Regions from separate parts of the Paenibacillus sp. JT22N12 genome, predicted to be linked through region 3. Evidence: riboswitches for the same ligand, from Rfam matches in the RefSeq annotation. Region 3 holds a riboswitch; each other region holds the start of a gene.
What was found. A riboswitch is a leader RNA that binds a small molecule or an ion and turns the genes downstream of it on or off. The one in region 3 is predicted to bind cyclic di-AMP.
Positions count from the first base shown of each region.

Region 1: linked by a shared signal. The riboswitch ahead of AC0YOA_RS05850 (3D domain-containing protein) and the one ahead of AC0YOA_RS19885 (hypothetical protein) in region 3 are both predicted to bind cyclic di-AMP.
Region 2: linked by a shared signal. The riboswitch ahead of AC0YOA_RS06290 (TrkH family potassium uptake protein) and the one ahead of AC0YOA_RS19885 (hypothetical protein) in region 3 are both predicted to bind cyclic di-AMP.
Region 4: linked by a shared signal. The riboswitch ahead of AC0YOA_RS35705 (ubiquitin-like domain-containing protein) and the one ahead of AC0YOA_RS19885 (hypothetical protein) in region 3 are both predicted to bind cyclic di-AMP.

Region 1 covers NZ_JBWDNU010000002.1:51,887-55,453, reverse strand. Annotated here, with positions in the region: gene AC0YOA_RS05860 (acetylxylan esterase) at 1-693, opposite strand, end outside; gene AC0YOA_RS05855 (polysaccharide deacetylase family protein) at 936-1,865, shown strand; gene AC0YOA_RS05850 (3D domain-containing protein) at 1,928-2,599, opposite strand; cyclic di-AMP (ydaO/yuaA leader) riboswitch at 2,713-2,951, opposite strand; gene AC0YOA_RS05845 (PAS domain S-box protein) at 3,029-3,567, opposite strand, start outside.
Region 2 covers NZ_JBWDNU010000002.1:140,590-144,156, forward strand. Annotated here, with positions in the region: gene uvrC (excinuclease ABC subunit UvrC) at 1-176, shown strand, start outside; gene AC0YOA_RS06285 (CPBP family intramembrane glutamic endopeptidase) at 145-1,782, opposite strand; cyclic di-AMP (ydaO/yuaA leader) riboswitch at 2,026-2,228, shown strand; gene AC0YOA_RS06290 (TrkH family potassium uptake protein) at 2,307-3,567, shown strand, end outside.
Region 3 covers NZ_JBWDNU010000005.1:121,290-124,856, reverse strand. Annotated here, with positions in the region: gene AC0YOA_RS19890 (hypothetical protein) at 134-562, opposite strand; cyclic di-AMP (ydaO/yuaA leader) riboswitch at 570-734, opposite strand; cyclic di-AMP (ydaO/yuaA leader) riboswitch at 1,134-1,331, shown strand; cyclic di-AMP (ydaO/yuaA leader) riboswitch at 1,423-1,607, shown strand; gene AC0YOA_RS19885 (hypothetical protein) at 1,724-2,134, shown strand; gene kdpF (K(+)-transporting ATPase subunit F) at 2,255-2,332, shown strand; gene kdpA (potassium-transporting ATPase subunit KdpA) at 2,373-3,567, shown strand, end outside.
Region 4 covers NZ_JBWDNU010000020.1:58,152-61,718, reverse strand. Annotated here, with positions in the region: gene AC0YOA_RS35715 (HD domain-containing protein) at 1-615, shown strand, start outside; gene AC0YOA_RS35710 (TatD family hydrolase) at 635-1,414, shown strand; cyclic di-AMP (ydaO/yuaA leader) riboswitch at 1,587-1,789, shown strand; gene AC0YOA_RS35705 (ubiquitin-like domain-containing protein) at 2,030-3,178, shown strand; gene rnmV (ribonuclease M5) at 3,309-3,567, shown strand, end outside.

The sequences.
Region 1 (3,567 bases), on a different contig from region 3:
ATAGGTGCGAAGCTCGGCGTAGGCGTCCTTCGCCAGATCCATCTCCCATACGCGCCTGTAATCGCTCAGGAATGGATAGACCGGCGCCAGCTTGCGTATACGCGGCTCCAGCGAAGCGCAGGCAATGGTCAGACCGCCTCCCTGCGACCAGCCTGTTGCGAATACCTGCTCCGGGTCCACATTGGGCATCTGCATGACAATGGAAGCCAGCTGCGCCGTGTCCAGAAAGATATGCCGGAACAGCAGATTATCCGGCTGATCATCCAAGCCGCGGATAATATGGCCGTGATGCGTATTGCCGGTCACACCGCCGACATCCTGTGAAAGTCCGCCCTGTCCTCTGCAGTCCATGGCAAATACCGAGAATCCCAGCGAGACATAACCGAGACGCTCATGCCAATCGCCTACATTCCCGGAATATCCGTGAAAATGCAAAACCGCCGGCCGGGGCATGTCCGCGTGACGGGGACGGGCATATTTAACATGAATCCGCGCTCCCCGCACACCCGTAAAATAAAGATCGAAGCATTCCGCAGCAGGTGTCTGGAAGGAGCTTGGAACAAGCTCGATCTGCGGTTCGGTCTGACGCATTTCATTAAGGGCCCTGTCCCAATAATCATCAAAATCGGCAGGCCGTGGATTTCTTCCTGTATACGCTTGCAATTCGGCAAGCGGCTTATCAATTGTAGGCATTTCTCTAACTCCTTTGCTGTTGTGATTACTTTCCATGTTAGCGGTTTTATTCTTCATCTGTAAAGTTATTTTTGCAGAAAGCTGCCCCGGAACGGACCTTGCCGTCAACGCTGCAGGCAGCTTCGCTTCATGTCATCGACGGTTATCCGCTGCTTCGCATGCATGATCGGAAAACAGAGGGGCACAATGAATAAAGCGCAAGAAAGAAAGGCTTGTCATTTATCAAAATATGGAGGGTTTACATGCTGCGGAATAATCATTGCGTTCGCTTGATACGAAAAACTGTTCTTATCCTCCTCGCAGTCATGATAATCTCCGGCTTACTTGATCCGGTGCGGAGACTTCATGCTGCTCCGCTTGATAAGCTCCCAGCTTCCTTACATATTCAACTTCAGGACGAGCCCGGCATCCTGCCGCTTAACATACCCGGCTTCAGCGAGCCTTCCTTCCAGAGCAGAGAGACAGGCCAGCAGAAGAAAAAGAAAGTTTCGCGCCGTGACGCCACATCCTGGGTAGATCTGCAGCAGCGTTATCCCGGGACCTTCGTTATTGGCGGCCCGCGCAAGGAGAGGAAGGTTGCGCTTACCTTTGACGATGTGCCTGATCCCCGCTACACGTCCAAGGTGCTTGATATATTGGCCCGCCATAAAGTCAGGGCGACTTTTTTTGTAGTCGGATCGCGCGCCGCTTCTTATCCGTCCATAGTCAGGCGCATTGGCAGGGAAGGGCATGTAATCGGCAACCATTCCTATAACCATGCGGTATTCTCGCGTATTTCCCTGTTTGCCTTCCAGCAGCAGATCCGCAATACTGACGCCATATTGCGTCCGCTCGCCGGATATAGTCCCAGATTAATCAGACCGCCCTATGGGGAAGTACTGCCCGGGCAAATTGAGTGGATGAAGCAAAACGGTTATATTGCCGTCAACTGGGATGTCGACTCTGTCGACTGGCGGGGCATCGACAGCAGTACGATATTGTTTAACATCAAGAAAACCCTGCAGCCCGGCTCCATTATTCTTCAGCATGCAGGCGGAGGCATCGGTCAGGATCTATCGGGAACATTAGAGGCGCTGCCCAAACTGATCAAGCTGCTCCGCAGCAAAGGCTATCAAATGGTTACGCTCCCCGAGCTGCTTGGAGAGCCGGCTGCACGAAGCGTAAAGCCCTGAAACCACCAAGCGGCGCCCCTGCAATGGGGCGCCGCTCATTTATGATCGATTATATTGAAGTATTATGATTTGCCAAGAACAAAAACCTTTACATATTGAAACCCGAACTTCTGGGCTTTTTCCTGCGATTGCGGTACGAAGATATCAATGCGATCCCCTTTGATCCCGCTCCCCATATCTGTCGCTACGGCCATCATGCCGCCAACAGGCAAACCGTCATGATCGTAACCGGTGATATACACCTTGCTTCCCATCGGAATACGGTTGGGATCAACTGCGATCGTACCCAGCTTGAGCGGGTTGCCGTAATAGTCAACCGGGCCCCAGCCGTTCTCGGATTCATCAGCTGTATAGGCGCTTGCTTTGGCTTGTACAACATCTGTATAGTTGTAGGCCAGTCCGTTGACTGTCACGGTATTTTTCGGCAGCGCTTTGGCCGTGGATTCCATTTTAATCGCCTTGACCGCCGCGGTTTTCGGAGCTGCTGCCGTTTTTTTCGCTGCCGATCCCGGCACTGTAATGGACAAGCCCGCATAAATATTGGACGGGTCCACGCCTGGATTCGCTTTCACCAGCTGATCAAGCTGCACACCGAATTGCTTGGACAACGTCCAGAAGGTATCATTGTGTTTTGCCTTGTAAACCGCTGCAGCGTTTGCCGCCCCTGCATGGGCAAGAATTGCCAATCCAAGTACAGCTGCTGCCGCGCCTTTTTTCCATTTTGCATTTACCAAAACAAATGTCCTCCTTTTATTTACGGGTTTATAGGCATGTTCTGATACAGAACTGTCTTCAAACTCCGTCATCGCTCAAACAAGGCAGCCTCTCTTCCGATTGGTTAAGTATGCCTGTTTGTGCATGCGGCCTGCGAGGTTAGTTGTCGGATTCGGATTGAGGAGTTCAACCCTACGCCAAAGCGGATATGCCCGCTCCAAAGCGATTCACCCCCAGCGGATTTTCACCCTGCCATTTCGACTGGCTCGGATAATATTCCGCGAGGCAGGAAACAGATTATTGCTTGCTGAAAGCATCTGTTTGCTGCCTCATAAAGATCCCCCGTACGATAAGTTTCGGCTCGCGTTAAAGGATACCATAATTCTATCCCCCAAATACACTGGTAAATAGGTCCAGCCGCGAACAATAACGGGATGAACGCCATTCGTTTATCCCTCTGTCTCCCATTCAAAGGCAGACAGCTCAACTGTGACGGTTGTACCGCTGCTTTCCTCGCTTTCAAATTTCAGCGTACCGCGGTGGGCTTCAATAATGCGCAAGCAAATCATGAGTCCAAGCCCGGTACCGGAGCTTTTGGTCGAGTAGAAGGGGCTGCCTAGACGCTCAAGCTTATCCTTGGGGATTCCCACCCCTTGATCTTGAATGCGGACAATGAGCATACCCGCGTCCCCCTCCTTCAGGGTAATGGATAAATCTCCTCCGCTTGGCATCGCCTCTATGGCATTTTTCATCAAATTGATAAATACCTGCTTGAGCTGATTCTCATCGCAATATACCGTCGGCATCTTCGCGGCAAAATCCTTTTTCATCTCGACATTGTTCATAATCGCCTGCGTTTCCAGCAGCGTAATCACATTCTCCAATATGGAGGCCAGATTATGCTGGCTGAACTGCTTGACCTGGGGCTTGGCCAGCGCCATAAATTCCTGCACGATTGTATTGATCCGGTCCAGCTCCGCAAGCATAA
Region 2 (3,567 bases), on a different contig from region 3:
CGTCCAAGCTGGACTCCATCCCCGGGATCGGGGAGAAACGGCGCAAGCTGCTGCTCAAGCATTTTGGCTCGATCAAAAAAATAAAAGAAGCCGGAATTGAAGATTTCCGGCCTCTGTCCATCGGCGAGAAGCTCGCCGCACAAATCATTGAAGCGTTGAGGGAGGAGCCGCAATAAGCGGTCTCGTCCTTTTTTTCTTGTCATGCAGGTAACGTAGTCCCCATGCAATGGGAATAGGCAGCAGGATGTAGACGATGCCCATGATGATATTGCCCGGCGTTCCCGTGAAGATCAGGGAAATGGCCATCATGATGCTGTCGAATACGGCATGGGCGAATACGACCGTGAGAAAACCGTACCGCAGAAACATGAAGCTGAAGATGAGCCCGATAACGGTCAATTCAAGCAGCCGTGTGGTGGAAGGGAAAATCGGATATGTAACATGGCCAAGTGCCCATATGATAGTGGGAATAAGCGAAGCGACGAATGTATTGTTGAACCATTTTTTGAAAAGGCCGATTCCGAAAAAACGGTACAAAGCCTCCTCCGAAATGGCGGCGCACCAGGCCAGCATGGGGAAGATCCACAAAATGCCCAGGTTGTATGGAGACTGCGTGACATCCGAGGTTGACCATGCGCCGGTAACATTCACCAGCACGATGAAGATGACGGTCTGCAGTCCCAGCAGCAGGAAAGCAATCAGATAACCGAGCCACATGCTGCGCCATACATGATCGCCATAACCCTCCTCGCCCATTCGCGGCCACATACGTTTGCCCATTGAGTTCCACAGGGCGTCGCCGCCGACAAGGGAGAAATAAACGGCAATGCCCATCACAATCGTGACGACACAGGTAATGCCGACATTAATGGCCGCGTAGGCCATCGCATTAGGGTCCTCGCCGGCGCTCGCCAGCAGACCGTCCATGAGATTGAAGTCATTCGCCAAGTACATAACGAGGAACAGCAGAGTCAGTACAATACCGCGTGTAAACGAGGAATGCTTGCGGTAAAGCGCGGCATAGACGATTGCAATGACGAACAGGACAAAGGAAAGCAGAATGCTGCCGAGCAGGGACAGGAAAGAAGCAAGCTTCTGCTGGGCCTGGACATAGCTCGAATAACTGGCCGGAACCGTGAAGCCGGGCTTGTATTCGGCAATGATGAGCGCTCCATCACTTGTTCTCTCTGTTCTCATCGCAAGCATCAGCTGCGATTCTCCGATCGTATAGCCGTTAACCTTGTACGAGATCCTGCCTGTTTCCGGGTCTGCCTTGGTCACGCTTAGTTCATTCGCTTTAAATCCTTGGGAGACGGCATATTTCATGGCAGCGTCGCTTATCTGGGTTGCTTGCGGTATAGTGGTATGGATCTCCTTGTATTGGTTCCAGCCGACGACCTTGGCTTCCTGCATATGCACATAAATAAAAATCTGGCTGCCGTCAGGCATCGCCGCCGTGACCTGGAAAGTGTCGGTGGGGAAGCGGCTGTCATACTTTTTGTCATAGGTGTCGGTCTGCTTCTCCTTGGACAGATAACCGTAAAGCATCGAATCGGATTGGTGGACCGCATGAATGCTCTCCGGCAGCTGCTTGAATTGCTGCAGGGCAAAATCCTCAGCAATCTGCTCGGCTTTGCTTTTGGCGATTACCTTCTTGCTGCCCGAGTCAAAAAAAGACTCAGAGGTTTGCGGTACAACTTGTACGAGCAAATAAATAACAATGCCAATAACGCCTAACCATGCATAGAATTTCCAGTTGGGCCGCAGCTGATAATCATTCATGTTTGCACCTCTAATCTCAATATACAAGCAGTAAACCGCATACATCTACCTTATCATAGTTGTCTCGGTAATATCCATGCGAATGCTCGCAAATACGTTTTGTGGTCGAGTTAAATGGACAATAATGAACAGGATGTGCCGATTTGGACCCGAGGGTCGTCTTTTTTGCCTGAAAACGGTTGCTTTCCTCCTTAATTGTCGTTTGTTTTTTCCAGAACAATGCAACTATAATGTGTATCAATTGCATATGAAAAGCCGAATTTCGAAATGAAAACGGGGGAACCATACAGCTGTCTTGAACGGGTCGCTTAAGCTTATGCGATTTCATTAAAGGACAGCACGGGGTGAATTTCAACAAGCAGCGTAATTTTGAACTGCTTGTGAATAGGGCAGCTGTTCAAGCCCGAATCCGTCAGCTAACCTCGCAGGCTTCGTGGAACAGGACTCAAACGCATTGGCACTTGGGCTCCCAGTGCTTTTTTTGTGCGCGCAAATCAGCCAGGAGGGGTGGGACAAATCCTACGATGCTATCTTTTTTCAATGTTTACAGATGGTCGCCGCCCCGTATATTGGTAACGGGCTTTGCGTTCATTATTTTGCTTGGAGGCTTGCTGCTTTCCATGCCCTTCGCCTCGCGGGAGGGCTTGCCGACGCCATTTATCGACGCGGTATTTACAGCAACTACGGCAACGTGTGTGACGGGCCTCGTGACTGTGGATACAGGCAGCCACTATTCGGTTCCCGGCCAAATCATTATTATGATGCTGATTCAGCTTGGCGGTCTCGGCTTTATGACCATGGCCACTTTGTTCGCTCTTGTTCTACGCAAGCGTATATCGCTGAAGGAGCGGCTCATTCTGCAGGAGGCGATGAACCAGACCAGCATGGAAGGCATTGTGCGTCTCATACGCAAAGTGATTTTGTACTCGTTGACCATTGAGCTGGTCGGCGCTGTCCTTTTTGCCATCCGCTGGTCGTTTGACATGCCGCTTGGCAAGGCAGTTTATTTTGGCATTTTTCACGCGATTTCATTCTTTAATAATGCGGGCATCGATTTATTCGGCCAGTTCGGGGTTCCGTATGTTAGCCTTACGGAGTATGTTGATGATCCTTTGGTCAATATCGTGACGATGCTGCTGATCATAACAGGCGGGATCGGTTTTATTGTTATCTCGGATCTCGTTGAATATCGCAATAATAAGAAACTTTCGCTTCATTCCAAAGTAGTACTGTCTATGACCGGCTTTCTGATTGTATTCGGAACGGTTGTTGTTTTTATATTCGAGTTCACCAATGCCAGGACACTCGGTTCCCTTCATTGGGGCGGCAAAATACTGGCCTCCTTCTTCCAGTCGGTTACTCCGCGTACAGCAGGCGCCAATACGCTTGACCTTGCCTCGCTCAGGCAGGCCACGCAGTTCCTGACCATTATCCTGATGTTCATCGGCGCTTCGCCGGGTTCTACAGGGGGCGGAATCAAGACCACAACCTTCACGACTCTAATCGGTGCGGTTATTGCCATGATCCGGGGCAGGGAAGATATTGTGCTGTTTCGCTACCGTCTTGCCCGTGAGCGCATTTTCAAAGCATTGACCATTACTTTGTTATCGCTTTCTCTTGTCATTGTCGTCACCATGGTGCTGTCCACGACTGAGGATCAGGCCTTCTTGAAAATCCTGTTCGAGACGACATCAGCCTTCGGTACGGTAGGCTTGACGCTTGGCATTACACCGGAGCTCACCACGATTGGCAAGATTATTATCTGCTTGACCATGTTTGCCGGCA
Region 3 (3,567 bases):
TCTGGATGGCTTGATCGACAAGCGGCCCGGTCCATACTCCTTAGGAATCCTCTGACCTTAGGGCATAGAAAATAAGCCCGAAGAGCACAGAAACTCTCCGGGCTTCCCTACAATATAAAAAGAGGTTTGAATGCTAGAACAAACTAATATAAGAAGATGCACGGTCAAACAATACGGTTTTTATCGCTGACTGATTATGACCGGGATTGCCTTTCAACTGCTCCAGAGCTGAGGAGACCAGTACACTTTGAATGGTATCTTCATGATAATGCTGCAATAACCAACCGAGATTATGAGGCTCCCTGGAATCCAGAATGTCCCGGAAACGGTTGGACCATGTAATCCAGTCCGCGGGCTTTTGCCAATTTTCCAGCACCATATCGCTCCATGCCTGTCCGGCGTTTGTGGTCAGAAACAGGATGACCTGATAACGGGTCATTTTGTTTTCATTGAGGGCCACAATAAACAGTTCCATCCTTTTGACTTGAACGATCTGCAGGCGGAGTTCCGGTTCAGGCAGCGGGTCAGCTTTGGGCAGTGGGTCAACGGTTTGAACAGACATCTTTAAATTCTCTCCCTTTTTTCGCTTACGAGGTTAGCTGTCGGATTCGGACGAGAGAGCCGCCCTTCCAGAGCCGTCAGGCATCCGGATTCACCCCTTGAACGCCAGAAGTCCCAGACGCTCACATGGTTCCCCCGCTGCTTCCTTTGGAAGCACTCAGCGAATAAATGATAGCCGTAATCAGGCTTGCCATTTATCATATTCCGTTCCTTTTCTTCTGTAAAACGATCCGCAGCCTGATAAACACTTCATAACGCCATATTTTTCATTTAAAGTGAAAATAAGCGGCTAAAACCAGTCATTTTGCGCAATTGCTCGTTCCCTCTTCATGTTGCTAATACGCTGCTCCATTCTTCATATAAGCTACCGAAGGGCCGGGTTTCATTTTAAGCGGAGATAAAGAAAAACGGCGAAATACCGCGATATACAGAGCATAAAGAAGCATTGATCCTCTGAAAGCGCTTGAAAATATGTCCAGCGGCGTTATTTGTGCCCATAGCTGTTCTGGACATGCTTTACACGCCGTACGGCTGGGAGTATGATTCATATCGTGCTTAACAGCATATATCCATTTTTTTGATCGCTGAGTTTCCGCCTTCGGGTGGAAAGCGGGGGAACCATAGAGGCGTTGTTGGTATCCGATGTGAGAGTCGGATCGTACAGCGCAGGGGTGAATCGTTGCAGGAGTGTCATGAAACTCATGCAGCGTAGGGCGACTCTCACCGCCCGAATCCGACAGCTAACCTCGTAAGCGCAGGTGGAGAGAGGAATGGTGAACGAAGTGATCGATTAAATTCGACCGCAGAGCGTCACGTGCCTCTGCGGTTTTTTGTTGTATAGATTTTTGTATAAATCTTGTTTTGTTTCATTCGCTGAATATTGCGCAGCAGCTGCAGTAACGGGGGAACCAACGACCGTCCTCGTCCATCGGGACGAAGGCGACGGTCACGGGGTGAATCATCCGGCATTCCAAAATGCCGGGCGTAGGGCTACTCTCATGCCCGAATCCGACAGCTAACCTCGTAAGCGTACCGGGAGAGGCAACACTTATCGCGAGCGATCAGGACGTTTGTCATGGTCAAAGAAGCCGCAGGTAAAGGTTACTCTTTTCCTAAGGCTTCTTTTTTGTTGCCTTCTTCCCTGAATTTGGAGGAGAAAAGTATGGAACAACGGCCCATATTGGTGGCTGCATCGACTGAGGCAGGGAGAAAATTCGTACGGCTGCTGCTCTACAAACAGCAGCCTGTGGTTGCCCTCACGAATAATAGGAGGGAAGAAAAGCTGCTGCGGGAACTGGGCGTTAATGAAATTATCCGAGTGAACACGACCCGCAGCAAAGCGGGAGCGGCTCCCCAATTTTCGATCGGACGCGTTTATATTTTTGAGTCGAGCCTGCCGCTCAGCTGTCAGTATCTGCAGCTCATGGCCAACTGGTCCTGCCAGGAGATTACCGTTATTACGACGGTATGGCATCCCGAGGTTATTTATAAAAAGCTCGGGGCTGCCTATATTGTGCGCACGCAATCCGGAGATGTCGGGTTCTTGCTCAGCCGCCTGAATGATCAACCATAAAGGGAGTGCTGTTATGTTGGATGTATGGATGATTTTGACTTTGATCGCCTCTTTCCTTGTTATCGCTGGATTCTTGGTCTGGTGCGACAAATCGATCGACGAGACGGAGGGAGAACGCTTATGACGCTGGTATTGATTTTTACAGGCGCGTTGCTGATCTACCTGGTGTATGCCCTGCTTCATCCGGAGAAATTTTAAATGAGCTTGAGAGTCGATTAAGCCCCAAGGAGGAACGGCTATGGACATATTGCAAATTATTATTGTGATCGGCGTTCTGATGCTGATCGCCAAACCGCTCGGGAATTATTTGTATCATGTATTCTCGAATGAACCTAACCGCACAGACAAGGTGTTCGGTCCGGTGGAGAAAGTGATTTTTATGATCATGGGGCTGAAGAACAGGGCAGGGATGAGCTGGAAGAAGTACGCCATCAGCTTTGTTACCATCAACTTCATATTCGTAGCCATCAGCTATGTGCTGCTTCGGGTGCAGAGCGGGCTGCCGCTAAATCCGAACGGAATCGGCGATATGGAGCCCACGCTCATCATGAATACGATAATCAGCTTCATGACCAATACGAACCTGCAGCATTACAGCGGTGAAAGCGGGCTGTCGTATTTCACGCAAATGGCGGTCATCATGATGATGATGTTCACGTCGGCGGCGACCGGCTTCTCGGTTGCAGTCGCATTCGTGAGGGGAATCACAAGCAAAGGCAAAACGGTAGGTAACTTCTTCGAGGACTTCGTCAAAGCGCACACGCGGGTCTTTTTCCCGCTGGCGATTATCGTCACCCTGGTGCTGGTCGGCCTGCAGGTGCCGCAGACGCTTGATCCCACCTTGTCCGTAACCACTCTGGAAGGCGCGACCCAGCAGATCGCAATCGGACCTGTAGCTTCATTGGAATCGATCAAGCATCTGGGCACCAACGGAGGCGGGTTCTTCGGCGTCAACTCGGCGCATCCGTTCGAGAACCCGAGACCACTTACGAATGTCATCGAGATTTTGTCGATGTGGATGCTGGCTGCGGCTCTGCCTTTCATGTACGGCAGGTTCGCAAAAAGCCGCAAGCAGGGCTGGGTTATTTTCTCGGCCATGATGATCCTGTTCCTTGTATTCCTCTCTGTCGTCTATTCGGCTGAGAAAAGCGGGAATCCTGTCATGAACGGGCTTGGCATTGATGCTTCACAGGGCAGCATGGAAGGTAAAGAAGTACGCTTCGGGATTGCCCAATCGTCCTTGTTCACAGCGGTTACGACGGCGGCGACAACGGGATCGGTCAATAACATGCACGATACGCTCACACCGATAGGCGGTCTTGTACCGCTTGCAGAGATGATGCTTAACGTCGTATTCGGCGGTAAAGGCGTAGGGCTGGTCAATATGCTGATGTATGCCATTCTTGCCGTTTTCATCTGCGGTCTGATGGTCG
Region 4 (3,567 bases), on a different contig from region 3:
GTTTATTTTCACCCGGTCACCAGGAGCTCGGAAATTATACTTCGACAAATATTTCGCAGAGCGCGCGAGCTTTATGGGGGCGGGTATGCTTTCTCATGGATGATCGAACCGCTCCGGCATCTGATGGAAGGTACGCTGGATGTGGAGAACTATCTCCTGCTGGACGAAGCCATGGCTCAAACAGCCTTTACGCAGTGGTTGAAGGAGGAGGATTCTCTGCTGGCAGAATTATGCACCCGATTCCTGAACCGAAAACTATATAAATACATAACCATGGACAATGCCGATGAAAAGCTTTGGCAGGAAATTCGTGAACAATTCCAATCGATCGGTCTAAATCCGGACTATCATCTGGAAATCGACTTTCCCTACGATATGCCGTATGATGTATACCGTCTGGGGCATGATTTCATGGACAAGGATGAACGTCCGCCGATTCTGCTTCTGGGGCAGGATGACCGCTTGTCCGAAATCTCCAGAAAGTCGGATATCATCCGCTCGATTACCGGAATTCATCAGGGCAAATATCATCTGTATTACCCCGAAGAGCCTTTACTTGAATCGGCCCATCTGTTGTCGCCGCATATCCGCGAACGATTCGGGCTCTTATTATAGAAGGGAGATCAACTTGCTTATGTTAATCGACACGCATACCCATCTGGATTCGAAACAATTCGACGAGGACCGCGCGGAAGTGATTGAACGGGCCCGTGCTGCCGGGATCTCGAGAATTATAAATATCGGCTTCGACCGGGAGACCATTCCCACGACAATGGCTCTGGCGGAGCAATATGATTTTATCTATGCGATTGTAGGCTGGCACCCTGTTGAAAGCATTCATATGCTGCCCGGGGACCTGGACTGGATTGCATCGCTTTGCGATCATCCCAAAGTTGTCGGAATCGGCGAAATAGGCTTGGATTATCACTGGGATACGTCTCCGAAGGACGTTCAGCAGCGTGTTTTCCGGGAGCAGATCCAGCTTGCGCGGCAGAAGAAGATGCCCATTTCGATTCATAACCGGGAGGCGCATGAGGACGTGCTTCATATACTGAAAGAGGAGAATGCCAAAGATGTGGGCGGAGTCATGCACTGCTTCTCAGGCAGCTGGGAGACGGCGAAACAATGCCTCGACATGAATTTCTATATTTCGTTCGGTGGACCGCTCACATTCAAGAACGCGCGTGTTCCCAAAGAGGTGCTTGCACAGGTCCCGCTTGACCGTATTTTGATCGAGACCGATGCTCCTTATTTAGCTCCCCACCCCTACAGGGGGAAACGAAACGAGCCCGCTTTTGTCCGTCTTGTAGCAGAAACGGTTGCCGAAATTAGAGGGAAATCTGTAGAAGAAATCTCGAAAATTACGACAGAGAATGCTCAGAATTGTTTTGCTTTTAAAGAAAAAGGGCTATAAGAGGCAGCAATCAAGACATTTCGAGTGAAAAAACTAATTTTGAGTCAGTAAATTGGCAGTTTTTCACGTGATTTTCCTTAAAATTCGTTAAAATCGCGATTAATCTCTTCTTTACAATGAGCAGCAAAAGGCGGTATCATTCATCTCAGAGCTTCAAAACTTGCATTCCTTTTCCAAAATATCGCTTAATCTCCGAAGTCGGAGAGCGGGGGAACCAAACATTGATACACTTCGTATCGGACGAAGGGCAGTAAATGTTGAATTCTTCTTGGGGTGAATTTTATGGAAGCATGTGGTAGACATGCCAGCCATGAATAGGGCGACTCTCTCGCCCGAATCCGACAGCTAACCTCGCCAGCGTAATAGTGTTATAAGAGAGATCAACCTCGTGCATTTAATCCATGTCCCGTCGTCATCTGGGAAGCCACGAAACAGATCCTCTGTCGTCGTCGGCTTCTTTTATTTTGAATATTGCGTAAAAAGACGACATAGGGTTTAGCATGGAGGTCGAGGTTGGAAATGAGGAGTGGCGTGCAATCACGCCAACAAAAACAATAGAACCGTCAAAGGCAATCATGTAACTAGGCGGCGGGGCTATGAAGGAGGACCGAAGAAGTGGGCGCACTCCAGCTTAAGGATACCCATGGTAAACGATCATCCAGCATGTCTTTCGCATTGCGATGGAAGCATGAGAACGTGCGTTTAATATTACTGAGCGCTCTGATCTCAATCGCTATGACTTTCATGTTTCTGGTGTTGTTGTACGGAACGGCTGACAAGCACGTCTCCGTAGTAGTGAACGGACAAGAAACCATTGTTTCGACAAAACAATGGGTCCTTCAACGCCTACTGGATGAACAAGCCATCACGATAGGGCAGTATGACAAGGTGTCCTTACCTCTTAACGGGGGAATAAAGGACGGCGACCGCATCGTCATTGACCAAGCGGTACCGGTCCATGTGAAGGCAGACGGCAAGGTAAGAACGTTGTACACGACAGAAAGAACGGTTAAGGCAGTGATCGATCAAGCGGATATACTGATACGCAATCAAGATAAAGTATGGCCTGCCCTGGAGGACAGAGTGAAGTCCAACATGAGTGTAACGGTCACACGGATCGAGAAGAAAATGTCTGAGAAAGCTTACACTGTTCCCTTTTCGGTCGTGAAGAAGGAAGACCCCAAGCTCGAGCAGGGCAAACTGAAGCTTATTCAGAACGGCAATGAAGGCAAAGTAGTCAAACAGTTTGAGAACGTATATGCGGATGGGGTGCTTGTGTCCCAGATTATGGTTACCAAGCTGACGAAAGCGGAGTCGGTCGATAAAGTGGTGGCTGTCGGTACCAAGAAACCGGAAACGAATGTAGTTACGCTCTCGGCGAAGGCGGGCTCTTCTACAGTAACGACCAAGCGGGGCGACAAGCTGAAGCCTAAACAGATTTTGAAGAATGTAACGCTGACCGCTTACGCTGCGGGCGTTTCATCAACGGGCAAGTCAAAGAGTCATCCGCAATATGGGATAACGGCATCAGGTGCGACGGTTCAAGAGGGAAGAACTATCGCGGTTGACCCGAAGGTTATTCCCATCGGCTGGTGGGTCTACATTGAGGGTATCGGTTTCCGCAGAGCGGAAGATACGGGCAGTGCCGTCAAAGGCAAAAAAATCGATGTTTATTTTGAAAGTGAGTCTTATGCTGAGAAGTTTGGTCTCAAACGAGGATACACAGTTTATGTGCTCGGGCCGAATAAGCCGGAGGCAATTTAACCTTGGGACTTAACTCCTTTAATAAGGGTTTACCTCATTCATATCGTATTTTAAACATAAATATGCCATTATAAGAAGAGGCGATTGCCTCTTCTTTTGTATGTTTGTCTGAAGGGAATGGATGGACGGCATGATTAAGGAAATAATCGTAGTTGAGGGCAAGGACGATACCGTGGCCATCAAGCGGGCAGTTGAAGCGGAAACGATCGAAACCGGCGGTTCGGCCATCGGCGCGGATGTTTTGCGCAGGGTGGAGCTCGCACAGCAGCGCCGCGGAGTTATTATATTTACAGATCCGGATCATGCAGGGGAGCGCATCCGGAAAATTGTTGCGCAGCGTGTGCCCGGCTGCAAGCATGCTTTTCTCCCCCAGGAGGATGCAAGCTACA